DNA from 2 places in the Mesorhizobium sp. WSM3864 genome. Region 1 is predicted to be linked to the other one. Evidence: riboswitches for the same ligand, from Rfam matches in the RefSeq annotation. Region 1 holds a riboswitch; the other holds the start of a gene.

Region 1 (7,033 bases):
CATCGATCAGGGCGCGCACACGCAGCGCTATCAGGGCATCGTCCAGCTCGACGGCACATCGCTGGAAGAAGCCGCGCGCATCTATTTCCGCCAGTCGGAGCAGATCCCGACCGATCTGAGGATGTCGGTTGCAAAGCTCGTGACCCCGGGCCCGGGCGGGGCTCGCGAGCAATGGCGCGCCGGCGGCATCCTGGCGCAGTTCCTGCCGCAGGCGCCCGAACGCATGCGCGTGCCCGACATTTCGGGCGGGGATGGCGATCCGCGAGACGTGGCGCACGAACCGGCCGACAATTCCTGGCGGGAACTCTTGGCGCTGCTCGGCACCATCGAGCCGACCGAGCTCATCGATCCGACGGTGGGCGCCGAGCGGCTGCTCTACCGGCTGTTTCACGAGCACGGCGTGCGCGTCTTCCGCGGTGTGCCGGTTGCCGACCAGTGCTCCTGCTCGCGCGACAAAATCCGAGGCATTCTCGAAGGCTTCTCGGCCGAGGAGATCAAGGACTCGACCGAGGACGGCGGCATCCATGTCGCTTGCGAGTTCTGCTCGACGCAGTACGACTTCGATCCGGCGGAGTTTGCGGCGGAGTGAGAAAGCTCCGGTTCCTCGCCCCCGCTTTGCGGAGGCGGGGAACTCGAGTTCTTTAATTCACCGTCCTTTTCGTCCCCGGCATATCGAGCGAGAAAGCCGGAATGGCGACGTCGAACGTTTCGCCGCGGCCGTTGCGCATCGTGTAGTGGCCGACCATGATGCCGGATGGCGTCGAGAGCGGGCATCCCGACGTGTACTGATAGCTGTCGCCGGGGTTGAGCTCCGGCTGGTCGCCGACCACGCCCTCGCCGCGCACCTCTTCGACTCGGCCACGCCCGTCGGTGATGTGCCAGTAGCGCGACAGAAGCTGCACGAACTCGTCCGACCGGTTGTCGATCGTCACCTGGTAGCCCCATACATAGCGGTTTTCGGACGGATCGGAACGGTCCTCCAGATAGAACGGCCTGACCTGCACTTCGATGTTGCGCGTCACGGCGCGATACATGAGCCACTCCGGTGCCGCAGGGAACATTTTGTCGCGCTTCGCGGTTCTACCTCCGCGGCGTCGCCAGCCTGCCGGCTTTTCCACCGCACCTGCCGACAAACAATGTCATTTAAGTGACACATGACAATGTTGGTGTGCACAAACCGTGCGGGCGACTCGGGCGCTCTGTCGAGTGATGAAACGGCCGCGGGCGGCCTTTCCGGAGTGACCAGATCTCGATGGAACTGACCCTCGCAGCCGTCTTTGCCTCCTCGGCCCTTCTTTTTTGCAACCTTGCCAGCATCCTGCTCGCATCGTCGCGGCTGAAGCCCAGGCGGATCATTCCTCCGCCTTCCAGCAAACAGCCGCCTGTCTCGATCGTCGTGCCGTCGCGCGGTGTGGAGCCGTTCACGCAGGAGACGCTCGACCGCGCCTTCTCGCTCGATTGGCCGCGCTACGAACTGATCTTCTGCGTCGCGCACGGCGAAGATCCCGTGGTCAAGCTGATCAACGCCGCCATCGCGAGATTTCCGAATGTTCCGGCGCGGCTCCTCGTCGGCGATGACAGGATCAGCGCCAATCCCAAGCTAAACAACTGCATCAAGGGCTGGCGGGCGGCGCGGCACGACTGGGTGATCCTGGCCGACTCCAACGTCCTGATGCCCAAGGACTATGTCCAGCATCTGATGGCGGCCTGGCGGCCGGACACCGGCCTCGTCTGCTCGACGCCGATCGGCTCGCGGCCGGACGGTTTCTGGGCCGAGGTCGAATGCGCCTTCCTCAACACGCTGCAGGCGCGCTGGCAATATGCCGGCGAAGCGCTCGGCCTTGGCTTCGCCCAGGGCAAGAGCATGCTGTGGAACAAGCCGATGCTGGATGCAAATGGCGGCATCCAGGCTTTGGCCGCCGAGATCGCCGAGGACGCGGCGGCGACCAAGCTGGTCAACAGCCTTGGCCTTCGGGTCAATCTCGTAGCCGCGCCCTTCGAGCAACCGCTCGGCCAGCGCACGCTCGCCGAAATCTGGTCGCGCCAGGCGCGCTGGGCTCGGCTGCGCCGCGTCACCTTCCCATTGTTCTTCGCGCCTGAAATCCTGACCGGTGTGGTCGTTCCGCTGCTTCTGGCGCTGATCGCGGCGGCAAGCGCCGGTGTCAGTCTGCCCACGACCGCGCTCTGCGTGCTGGCGATCGCCTATGTGCCCGAATGCATGCTCGCCTGGTTAAAGGACTGGTATCTGTCGCCGCGCAGCGTCACCGCGATGATCGTGCGCGACGCGATGCTTCCCGCCATCTGGGCGCGCGGCTGGCTTGGCGGAGCCGTCGAATGGCGTGGCAACGCAATGACCATCCGCAACAGCGGGATGACTGAACTCGAAGAGATTGCTTGAGCCAGCTGCGGCTCAAGCGCGCTCTTTGCAGCCGTGGCGGTTCATTCCTTCGCCGCCTTGAGCGCCTGTTCGATGTCGGCGAGCAGGTCGTCGGTATCCTCCAGCCCGACGGAGAGCCTGAGCGTGCCTGGTCCGATGCCGAGCTCGGCGCGCGCCTCGTCGCTGAGGTTTTTGTGCGTCGTCGTCGCCGGATGCGTGATCAGGCTCTTTGCGTCGCCGAGGTTGTTCGAGATCAGTACGATGTCGAGCGCGTTCTGCAAGGCGAAGGCCGCCTGCTTGCCGCCCTTGACGTCGAGGCAGATCAGCGTCGAGCCGCCCGACATCTGCTTCCTGACGATATCCGCCTGGGGATGGTCGGCCCGGCCCGGATAGATGACGCGGGCGATCTCCGGCCGGCCGGCCAGGAAGTCCGCGATCTTGCCGGCGCTTTCGGTCTGCTGGCGCACGCGCAGCGGCAGCGTTTCGAGGCCTTTCAGCAGCGTCCATGCGTTGAATGGCGACAGGCTCGGGCCGGTGTGCCGGAAATAGTCGTGCAGGTTCTCGTCGATCCACTTCTTGTCCGACAGGATGACGCCGCCGAGGCAGCGGCCTTGTCCGTCGATATGCTTGGTCGCCGAGTAGACCACGATATGGGCGCCGAGCTGCAGCGGTTTCTGCTGCAGCGGCGTGGCAAAGACGTTGTCGACGATCACGCGTGCGCCGATCGAATTTGCCAAAGCGGCGACAGCGGCGATATCGACCACTTCCAACGTCGGGTTGGTCGGACTTTCCAGGAAGAACAGCTTGGTGTTCGGCCTGACCGCTTTTTCCCAATTGGCAATGTCGGTGCCGTCGATCAGCGTTGCCTCGATGCCATAGCGCGGCGCCAGCGTCTCGACCACCCAGCGGCAGGAGCCGAACAGGGCTCGCGCCGCAACGATGTGATCGCCGGCCTTGACGCTGCACAGCAGGGCGGCGGACACGGCGGCCATGCCGGAAGCGGTGGCGCGTGCGTCTTCGGCGCCTTCCAGCGCGCACATGCGCTTCTCGAACATGTCGACGGTCGGGTTGGCGTAGCGCGAATAGATGAAGCCGGGTTCCTCGCCCTTGAAGCGGGCTTCCGCTGCCTGGGCCGTCTCGTAGACATAGCCCTGGGTGAGATACATCGCCTCGGCGGTCTCGCCGAAGCCGGAACGCAGCGTCCCGCCATGCACGAGTGCCGTCTGAGGTTTCCAGTTACGCGTCTTGGTCATCGCCCTGCTTCCAAACACAAAAAAACCGGCCGCGACGTCGCAACCGGTCCATACGGCCTTGCGGCCCGACGGTCCTTTAGCGACTTGTTTAACGTGGCTGCAAGCCGACCGGCCAAATCACCACGGGATAACGACCCTTTAGACCCGCACCGCGCTTGCGTCAATTGCCGGCTTGATTAAGAGGTTTGTACCAGGCAGCTTCCGCAAAAGTGCCGCGGTTTTGCGACAGGAAACTGCGACGACAATGACTTCGCCCGGAGCCAGACATTGCGGCAGACAGGCATTCTTCCCGATCAGGACATCGCGGCGCTCTTCCAGTCGGGCGCGCTGAAGTCGCCGCGCGCGCTCGACACCAACCAGATCCAGCCGGCCAGCCTCGATCTGAGACTGGGCGACAAGGCCTTTCGCGTGCGCGCTTCCTTTCTGCCCGGTCCCGATCATCTGGTGGCCGACAAGCTGGACCGGCTGAAGCTGCATGAGATCAACCTCGCCGAGGGCGCGGTGCTGGAGACGGGCTGCGTCTACATCGTGCCGCTGCAGGAAAGCCTGGCGCTGCCAGCGGAAGTCTCGGCTTCGGCCAACCCGAAGAGCTCGACCGGACGACTCGACATTTTCACGCGTGTCATGACCGACCGCGGCCATGAGTTCGATAAGATCGCCGCCGGCTATCATGGCCCGCTCTATCTCGAGGTCAGCCCGCGCACCTTCCCGATCGTCGTGCGCGCCGGCTCGCGCCTGTCGCAGATCCGCTTCCGCACCGGCAACGCGGTGCTGTCGGAGAATGAGTTGCGTGACCTCCATCACGCCGAGATGCTGGTTGCGACCGAGCCGCCCAACATCTCCGGCGGCGGCATTGCGCTCTCTATCGATCTCGACGGCGACAAGGACGGCCTGGTCGGCTATCGTGGCAAGCACCACACCGGCCTCGTCGACGTCGACAAGCGCGCCGCTCAGTATGTGGTCGACTTCTGGGAACCGCTCTACAAGAGCGGGGCCGGCGAGCTCGTGCTCGACCCGGACGAGTTCTACATCCTGGTCTCTCGCGAAGCCGTGCACGTGCCGCCGCTCTATGCCGCCGAGATGACGCCTTTCGATCCGCTGGTCGGCGAGTTCCGTGTCCACTATGCCGGCTTTTTCGACCCGGGCTTCGGCCATTCCGCCGCCGGCGGCAGCGGCAGTCGCGCGGTGCTTGAAGTGCGCAGCCACGAGGTGCCGTTCATCCTCGACCACGGCCAGATCGTCGGTCGCCTCGTCTACGAGCATATGCTGAAGCGCCCGCTGGCGCTATACGGCACCGATCTCGGCTCGAACTACCAGGCGCAGGGCCTGAAACTGTCCAAGCATTTCCGCGCCGCGCGCTGATCGCCAAGCTGTGCTTGCCCGGCCTGGCGCGCCGTGCTTGGCTGCGTCCGACCATGTAGCAACTGAACCCAAGGGGATGAAAATGCAGATATCCAGATGGATCCTGTCGGCTGCGGCCGCCGCCATGCTGGCGCTCGGCGTCGGTTCGGTAGGCGCGGCCGAAAAGATCAAGATCGGCACCGAGGGTGCCTATCCGCCCTTCAACACCATCACGCCGGACGGCAAGGTCGAAGGCTTCGACATCGACATCGCCAATGCGCTCTGCGCGCAGATGAAGGTCGAATGCGAGATCGTCACCCAGGATTGGGATGGCATCATTCCGGCCCTGCAGGCCAAGAAATTCGACGCCATCATCGCCTCGATGAGCATCACCGAGGAACGCAAGAAGCAGGTCGCCTTCACCCATAAATACTACACGACGCCGCTTGCGCTGGTCGCCCTGAAGGACGCCGACATCGCCTCGACCGAGCCGGCCTCGCTTGCCGGCAAGACGGTCGGTGCCCAGGCCTCGACCACCCAGGCCAACTACGCCCAGGACGTCTACGCCAAGGCCGGCGCCGAGGCGAAGCTCTACCCGACCCAGGAAGAGGCGGTGACCGATCTGCTCAACGGCCGTCTCGACGCCGTCATCTCGGACAAGTTCGTGCTGGTCGACTGGATGAAGAAGGCGAGCGACGGCTGCTGCAAGCTGGTCGGCGACGTCAAGGGCACCGAGACCGAGGCCGGCATCGCCGTGCGCCTGGAGGACACCGCTCTGCGCGACCGCCTCAACGCGGCAATCGACGCCATCGTTGCCGACGGCACCTACGAGAAGATCCAGTCGAAGTATTTCGATTTCGATATTTATTGAGGTTGAAGCTGCCAATCTCCCCCCTCGTGGGGGAGATCACGCTCTAACCTCACAGCGCCTTCACCGCCACCTTCACTGGCTTCTCGATCTCGAGCGGGTTGCGCAGCGGCAGGCCGAAATCCTTGGCCTCGATCTCGAACGTGTCGCCTTCTTCGGTCCTGACGCCGTCTGCGAACGAGAGTGTGGCGGTGCCGAACATGTGCACATGCACGTCGCCCGGCTGGCGGAAGGCCGAATATTTGAAGTGGTGATGCTCGAGATTGGCGATGGTGTGCGACATGTTCGCCTCGCCGGACAGGAACGGCTTTTCCCAAAGCACTTTGCCGTCGCGCCAGATTCGTGAAGAGCCCCTGATGTCGGCGGGCAGCTCGCCGATCAGGATTTCCGGTCCGAACGAGGCGTTGCGCAGCTTGGAATGGGCGAGGAACAGGTAGTTCACGCGCTCGGTCACATGGTCGGAAAACTCGTTGGACAGCGTGAAGCCGACGCGGAACGGCGCGCCGTCGTCGCCGATGACATAGATGCCGGCGATCTCCGGCTCCTCGCCGGCGTCTTGCGCGAAGGCCGGCGACATCAGCGCGGCACCGGGCGCCACCGCCATGGTGCCGTTGCCCTTGTAGAACCATTCCGGCTGCACGCCGATCTCGCCCTTTGCCGGCTTGCCGCCCTCCAGCCCCATGCGGAACATCTTCATGGAATCGGTGAGTTGCTCCTCGCCGTCGCTGAGCTTCTTGTGCATGGAATCGCGCGTCGCGGCGGAGCCGAGATGTGTAAGCCCGGTGCCGGTAAGGTGGAGATGCGCGGGGTCGGGATGGTTGATAGGCGACACCAGGCGTCCCTTCTTGTAGACGGCGTCGAGGTCGACCGTCTCGCCATAGCCCTTGCGCTCGATCAGCGCCTCGAGCCCGGTGCCGGTGCGTGCTGCCTCCATCGCCAGCGAATAGACGCTGCGCGCGCCGTTGATGATCCGGGTCTTGCCGCCGCTGCGGGCAACAACGCGGATCGTCTCGGCGTCATCGAGGATCTGGGAAATCAGCATGATGAACCCTCTCTCTTTTGCCTTGGCCCGGCTGCCGATTGGCAAGCCTTGACCGGCGCGGCCCGGAACCGATCCGCGCCACGGTTGAAACTCTTCGTCCGGATTGCACTCGCGAGCCTGGTCCTTCCAGGACTTCTTCGCGCCGACGGGTT
Region 2 (7,033 bases), on a different contig from region 1:
AGGTTGGGAAGACTGGCGGGGAGGTTCACCTTCTTGGCAACTTGAGCGAATTGACTCGCAAAAAGCTTGATCGCGTAGATTCCGCAAGAGGACCGTCCTTCCGTCAGCGCCCTCAGAAGCTGCCCTCTGGCATCGCGCGGATAGCCTGGCTGTTCGAGCAGCCGGCGCCCGCCAAACCACTCCAGTGGATTGCCCAGCCCGGCGGAAGCCATCAGTCCTGCAAGATGATTGCTGCCGGTACGCGGCGAAGTGCACACAAGAATCCCAGTGCTTATCTCCGACAGAATTTCCGACGGGATTTGAACCACGGCCGGCCGGCGTCGAAAGAGATCGAGCGAGATCATCGTTTCAGCAAGAACACTGCCTGCTGGCCGAAGAAGTTCCAGAACCACCAGGGCATCGACAGGCCGATCTTCTGGCCGTTGGCGTCGAGCGCGGTCGCCTTCTCGACCGTCGCGCCGAGCTCTTCGCACAGATTGACGAAGTCGCGAATGGTGCAGAAGTGGATGTTCGGCGTGTCGTACCAGGAATAGGGCAGGTCCTTGGTTACCGGCATCCTGCCCTTGATCAGCAGCGAGAAGCGCACGCGCCAATGGCCGAAATTGGGGAAGGAGACGATCGCGCGGTTGCCGATCCGAAGCAGCTCGTCGAGCACAAGTTTCGGGTTGCGGGTCGCCTGCAGCGTTTGCGACAGGACGACGAAATCAAAACCTTTGTCGGGGTAGAATTCGAGGTCCTTGTCGGCATCGCCCTGGACCACGGAAAGGCCGCGCGCCACGCATTCGTTGACGCCGCGCTGTGACAGCTCCAGGCCGCGGCCATCAACCTGCTTGGTCGCCTGCAGAACCTCCAGAAGCACGCCATCGCCGGAGCCGACATCGAGCACGCGCGAATGCGGCGGGATGAGATCGGTGATGACTTCGAGGTCGACGCGCTGGGCGCGATTAACGCTCATGGGCACACCTCCGGCCTTTGAGCATTTGCGGCCAATGGGAATCTCGGCGCCTCAGAAGTGCGGCCAAGACACAGAGATCGCGCGCTGCTCATAGGCTGAGCCCCCTTGCGCGCGCGGCCGAGGCTATGAAGCCGTTGATGGCCGCGAACAATTCCGGTTCGTCGAGCAGGAAAGCGTCATGGCCGCGATCGGTCTCGATCTCGACGAAGGAGACGGACGCGCCGGCGGCGTTCAGCGCATGCACGATCGAGCGGCTTTCCTCGGTCGGGAACAGCCAGTCGCTTGTGAACGACACGAGACAGAAGCGTGTCTTGGTGCCCGCGAAGGCATCGGCCAGCCGTCCGCCGTGGTCGGCGGCGAGGTCGAAATAGTCCATAGCGCGGGTCAGATAGAGGTAGGAGTTGGCGTCGAAGCGGTCGACGAAGGTCATGCCCTGATGGCGCAGATAGCTTTCGATCTGGAAATCGGCGTCGAAGCCGAAGGTCAGCGCCTCGCGATCCTGCAGGTTGCGGCCGAACTTGCGGTGCAGCGCTGCTTCCGAGAGGTAAGTGATGTGCGCGGCCATGCGCGCCACGGCGAGGCCCTTTTCCGGCCGCCTGCCGAAATCGAGATACTTGCCGCCGTGCCAGTCCGGATCGGCCATGACAGCCTGCCGCCCGACCTCGTGGAAGGCGATGTTCTGCGAGGAATGGCGGGCGCCGGTGGCGATGGGCAACGCGGAGAACACGCGTTCCGGGTAGCTTGCGGCCCATTGCAGCACCTGCATGCCGCCCATCGAGCCGCCGAGCACGCAGAACAGCTTCTCGATGCCGAAATGATCGACCAGCATCAGCTGCGCCCGCACCATGTCGCGGATGGTGATGATCGGCAGGTCGAGCCCATAGGGCCTGCCTGTCGCCGGATCGGTCGAGGCCGGGCCGGTGGAGCCGAGGCAGCCGCCGATGACGTTGGCGCAAATGACAAAAAAGCGGCTGGTGTCGATGATCCTGCCGGGGCCGATCAGCACCTCCCACCAGCCCGGCTTGCCGGTCACCGGGTTGGTGCTGGCGACATGCTGGTCGCCGGTCAGCGCGTGGCAGACGAGGATCGCGTTGGAGCGGGCGTCGTTGAGGGCGCCGTAGGTCTGGTAAGCGACCTGGAACGGCGACAGCACGGTGCCCGCATCGAGCTTTAGCGGCTTGTCGGGACCGAACTGCAACACCGGGCTCGACGGTTGGTCGGCCTCGTGGTTGGTCCTTGGAGCGCGCTGAGCGGCCATTGCATTCCCCATCCAGTCGCATCGATCTCGCGATACGGCGTCCGGCCGGCAACGGACAACAAAAAACCGGCCTGCCTTCGCCAAGCCGGTTACAGGTTGCAAACGGCCCTTTAGCGAATTGTTTAACGTGGCTGCAAGCCGACCGGCCAAATCACCACGGGAGATCCGGCTGTTCTTCTAGGGCCAGCGCCGCGCTTCGTCAACGGTCTGCCTACGCGCGAGCGCGCCGGCCCTCGACATTCGGGGCCACGGCCTGTATTTCCGCTGCGGCCTCGAACCAGGGCCTCTCGACGGATTTGTGACATGAAGCAGGATCAGCCACGTCCGACGCCCCGCGCGGGCATCATGGACATCGAGGCCTATGTGCCGGGAAAAAGTACCGCGCCGGCCGGCGTGACGAAGGTCTACAAGCTGTCGTCCAATGAGAATCCGCTCGGGCCCTCGCCGAAGGCGATCGAGGCCGCCCGGGAGGTGGCTGCCAAATTGGACGTTTATCCCGACGGCTCCGCCCGCCGGCTGCGCGAGGCGATCGCCGATGTGCACGGCCTCAATCCGGCAAACATCGTCTGCTCCAATGGCTCCGACGAGATCCTGGGGCTGCTGGCGCAGACCTATCTCGCGCCAGGAGACGAGGCCGTGTTCACCGAACACGCCTTCATGGTTTACAAGATCTATATCCAAGCCGCCGGCGCCAAGCCGGTGGCGGTCAAGGAGACGGACGAGCGCGCCGACATCGACGCAATCCTCGCCGCGGTGACGCCGGCGACGCGGATCGTGTTCCTCGCCAACCCCAACAATCCGACCGGCACTTATGTGCCGTTCCAGGAGGTGCGCCGGCTGCATGCCGGACTGCCCAAGAGCGTGCTCCTGGTGCTCGACGCGGCCTATGCCGAATATGTGCGGCGCAACGACTATGAAGCCGGCATCGAGCTGGCCGGGAGCTCGGAGAACGTGGTCATGACCCGCACCTTCTCCAAGCTCGGCCTCGGCGGCGCACGCATCGGCTGGATGTACGGACCGGCGCATATCGTCGATGCCATCAACCGGGTGCGCGGGCCCTTCAACGTCAATGCGACCGCGATCGAGGCCGGTATCGCGGCCATCCGCGACCGCGCCCATATTGAACGCAGCGTGGCGCATAACGAGAAGTGGCTTGCCTGGGTCAGCGAGGAACTGACCGGGCTCGGGCTGCGCGTGACGCCCAGCGTCGGCAATTTCGTGCTGATCCACTTCCCCGACAACAAAAAGCATTCGGCAGCGGCCGCGGACGACTATCTCAGTGCGCGTGGCTACATCCTGCGGCGCGTCACCGGCTACGGCTTTTCCAACGCGCTGCGCATGAGCATCGGCATCGAGGAGGCCAATCGCGGCGTCGTCGAGGCGCTCCAGACATTTCTGAAAAGCTGAAGCACCATGACAGCACCGATGTTCGGAAGAATAGCGCTGGTCGGCATCGGCCTGATCGGTTCGTCGCTCGCCCGCGTCATCCGCCGCGAAGGCCTGGCGCGCCACATCGCTATCGCGACGCGCAGCCAATCGACGCTCAAGCGCGCCGAGGAACTGGGTCTCGGCAATTCCTACACGACCGAGGCCGAAGACGCGGTGCGCGACGCGGATCTCGTCATCGTCTCGGTTCCGGTCGGCTCGTCCGGCGAGGTCGCGGCCGAGATCGCGCCGGCGCTGAAGAAAGGCGCGATCCTCACCGATGTCGGCTCAACCAAAGCTTCGGTGATCGCGCAAATGCAGCCGCATGTGCCCGTCGGTGTGCATTTCATCCCCGGGCACCCGCTGGCGGGCACGGAAAAGTCCGGGCCGGATGCCGGCTTCGCCGATCTCTTCGACAACCGCTGGTGCATCTTCACGCCGCTGCCGAGTACGGATCCGGAGGCGCTGGAAAAGCTCTCCGAATTCTGGCGGCGCTGCGGCTCCAACATCGACACGATGGACCCGCAGCATCACGACATGACCTTGGCCATCGTCTCGCATCTGCCGCATATCATCGCCTACAACATCGTCGGCACCGCCGACGACCTGGAATCGGTGACCAAGACGGAAGTCATCAAATACTCCGCTTCCGGTTTTCGCGACTTTACCCGACTGGCCGCTTCCGACCCGACCATGTGGCGGGACGTGTGCCTGCACAACAAGGACGCGATCCTGGAAATGCTGGCGCGCTTCTCGGAGGATCTGGCCTCGTTGCAGCGAGCGATCCGCTGGGGCGACGGCGAAAAGCTGTTCGACCTGTTCACCCGCACGCGCGCCATCCGCCGCTCGATCATTGAGGCCGGCCAGGATATCGATGTGCCGGATTTCGGCCGTCAGGCCGTGGAGCACCCGGGGACCAAGCCCTAGGCCTTCTGCTCGATCTGTCCCGATGGGGACCAGTGCGCCGCCATCATGGCCATTGTCTCGGCTCTGTCCGGAGCGCCGAGCCGGCCGCCGAAGCGCAGGCATTTAAGCGCGGCGGCGGCGCTGGCAAAGCGCAGCGCCTGCTCGGGCGGCATGGCTTCGGCAAGGCCGACGGCGAAGGCGCCGTGGAAGACGTCGCCGGCGGCGAGCGTGTCGTCCGCCTTGACCTTCGGCGCCTCGACATGCCGGACGCGACCGGTTCCCCGATCATGCCACCAGGTTCCGGCAGCGCCGCCCGTCACCGCGACGAAGGCGTCGGTGCGCGAGGCGAGATCGGCGCATGCGCTTTCCGGATCGAGCGCATGGCCGCAGACGATCCGCGCCGCCGGCTCCGAGGCGACGATGTGCGAGGCCAACGGCAAAAGCCGCTCGAGCACGTCGACCGGCGCGGTGTCGGCGTCGAGGATCGCCGGACGGCCGGCGTCCCGTGCGGCCGCCAAGGCAAGTGCGGCGGCGCCCGGCCAGCGGACGTCCACCAGCACGGCGTCGAAGGCGGAAAGTTCGGCAAGCGGCAGCGTGTCGGGATCGGCTTGCGCCCTGCTGTCATAGAAGGGCACGATGATGCGCTCGCCATAGGCATCCACCAGGATCGCGGCCAGCGCCGAGCGCGCGCCGGCGACGCGGCGGACCAGGCTGCAATCGACGCCTTCCGCCTCGATCTCGGCGATCAGCCGGTCGCCGACCGCATCGTCTCCCGCGCTCGCCCAAAGCAACACATCGGCGCCGAGGCGATGCGCGGCGCAGGCCGCACTCGTCGCCATGCCGGAGGCGATCTGGACACCGTCGCTGGCGATGAACTTGCCCTGATGCGCGGGCAGCATCTCGACACGCAGGATCGTGTCGAGGGTGAACGCGCCGACGCTGAGCAGTTTGATCGGTCCGGCCATCGCAGTCTCAATCGACCGGCTTGATCTTGCCGAGCGGGATGAAGCCAAGCGAAGCTTTACCCTTCACGATCTTGAGCGGCATGGACGGTTGGTTGCCGAGCATGGCAATGCCGGCAAAACCCTGCTCGATCTCGCTCTTGTGCTCGGGAATGGCGCCGGCGAGGATCGCCGCTACGGCCTTTGGGTCCTTCAGCTTGATCGACAGATTTGCATCGATCAGGCCGTCGGCGCCGATCGAAATCGGCCCGGATACGGTTACGCGCGCCGTGCCTGATGACACGTCGAGGCTGGCAATCTCGACCGACTGGCCGCGCAGGCTTTTCGGCGGCGCCTTAATCAGCGCGACGCCGTTCTTCACTGTCGCTTCGCCGGCGCCGTCGAGTTCCGGCAGCACGCGTCCGCCGACAGCTTCCGCGTCGATCTTCAGGTCGCCAAAGCTGCCGGTATAGACGAGGTCCTGGCCGTTCGGCTGCAGCTGGCCGGCCGCCTGGCCGGCGCTGAACAGCTGCACGGGATCGGTGTCGTCGGCCGGATCGGTCTGTCCAGACAAGCCTTCCGCCTGAAGCGAAATGCGGCGCGGAAGCGGCCATGACAGCTTGACCGTGGCGTGCAGCTTGTCCCAGTCGAGCCAAAGCGGCGGCATGCCCGGCGCCACAGTCCGCAACGGCCCGCGCAGGTTCGCCACGGGCGACAGAGGCTGGGTGATGCGAGCGACGACGTTCATATCGCCGGTCGAGGCCGCTACATTCCTGGCATCGTCCTGATAGGCCAGGCTGTCGCAGGCGACCGTGAAGTCCAGTGGATAACCGCTGACCGTGAGATTGGCGCAGTCGGCCTTGATGCCCTTGCCTCCAAGCTCGGCCACGGCCCGCTCGGCCTCGGTCTTGACTTTGCCGGCGAGATAGAACCATCCGCCGCTGTAGAGCGCGAACAGCACCAAGATGAACGCCGCAAGCCAGAACAGCCGGCGGCGAGGTTTGCGCGATCGCTCGTCACTTGACGTCATGCTGCGGCTCTCGTTAACCGCCTCATGCGGCGAGCGGGTGGTTGTTCTTACGCACGACAAGCGGGGACAGAAGAAGCACCTTACCGGTGTGGTGTCGTCACTCGAATGCAATCAGGCTTGGCGATATGGGCGATTTTTGGGTTTTTGGCTACGGGTCGCTGATCTGGCGGCCCGGTTTCGCACATGTCGAGACGCGGCGCGCCCGTCTTTACGGCTTCCGCCGGTCGCTCTGCGTCTATTCCTTCGTCCATCGCGGTACGCGTGAGCGGCCGGGCCTGGTGCTCGGCCTCGACCGCGGCGGCTCCTGCGTCGGGCTCGCCTTCCGCGTGCCCGGCGATTTGCGTGACGAAGTGCTTTCCTATCTGCGCGAGCGCGAGCTGGTGACCAGCGTCTATCTCGAACGCACTCTCGATGTCCGGCTGGATGGGGCGGGACAAGGCGGAACGGTCGAAGCGGTCGCCTACATCGTCGACCGCGCGCATGAGCAATATGCCGGCGGGCTCGACGCCGACCATGCG

What was found. Region 1 has a riboswitch for S-adenosylmethionine ahead of CK215_RS22540 (O-succinylhomoserine sulfhydrylase). Riboswitches for the same ligand answer to the same signal wherever they lie in the genome.
Region 2: another riboswitch for S-adenosylmethionine. It lies ahead of CK215_RS12510 (homoserine O-acetyltransferase); the one in region 1 lies ahead of CK215_RS22540 (O-succinylhomoserine sulfhydrylase).

The regions. Positions count from the first base shown of each region.
Region 1 is NZ_NSGD01000012.1:125,408-132,440, reverse strand. Features, by position in the region: gene CK215_RS22555 (Hsp33 family molecular chaperone) at 1-589, shown strand, start outside; gene apaG (Co2+/Mg2+ efflux protein ApaG) at 642-1,034, opposite strand; gene CK215_RS22545 (ceramide glucosyltransferase) at 1,253-2,398, shown strand; gene CK215_RS22540 (O-succinylhomoserine sulfhydrylase) at 2,440-3,630, opposite strand; SAM riboswitch at 3,687-3,764, opposite strand; gene CK215_RS22535 (2'-deoxycytidine 5'-triphosphate deaminase) at 3,898-4,992, shown strand; gene CK215_RS22530 (ABC transporter substrate-binding protein) at 5,075-5,842, shown strand; gene araD1 (AraD1 family protein) at 5,892-6,881, opposite strand.
Region 2 is NZ_NSGD01000004.1:437,630-444,662, forward strand. Features, by position in the region: gene CK215_RS12500 (Stf0 family sulfotransferase) at 1-392, opposite strand, end outside; gene metW (methionine biosynthesis protein MetW) at 341-955, opposite strand; gene CK215_RS12510 (homoserine O-acetyltransferase) at 1,044-2,213, opposite strand; SAM riboswitch at 2,304-2,381, opposite strand; gene hisC (histidinol-phosphate transaminase) at 2,517-3,620, shown strand; gene CK215_RS12520 (prephenate/arogenate dehydrogenase family protein) at 3,627-4,565, shown strand; gene CK215_RS12525 (sugar kinase) at 4,562-5,509, opposite strand; gene CK215_RS12530 (DUF2125 domain-containing protein) at 5,517-6,515, opposite strand; gene CK215_RS12535 (gamma-glutamylcyclotransferase) at 6,641-7,033, shown strand, end outside.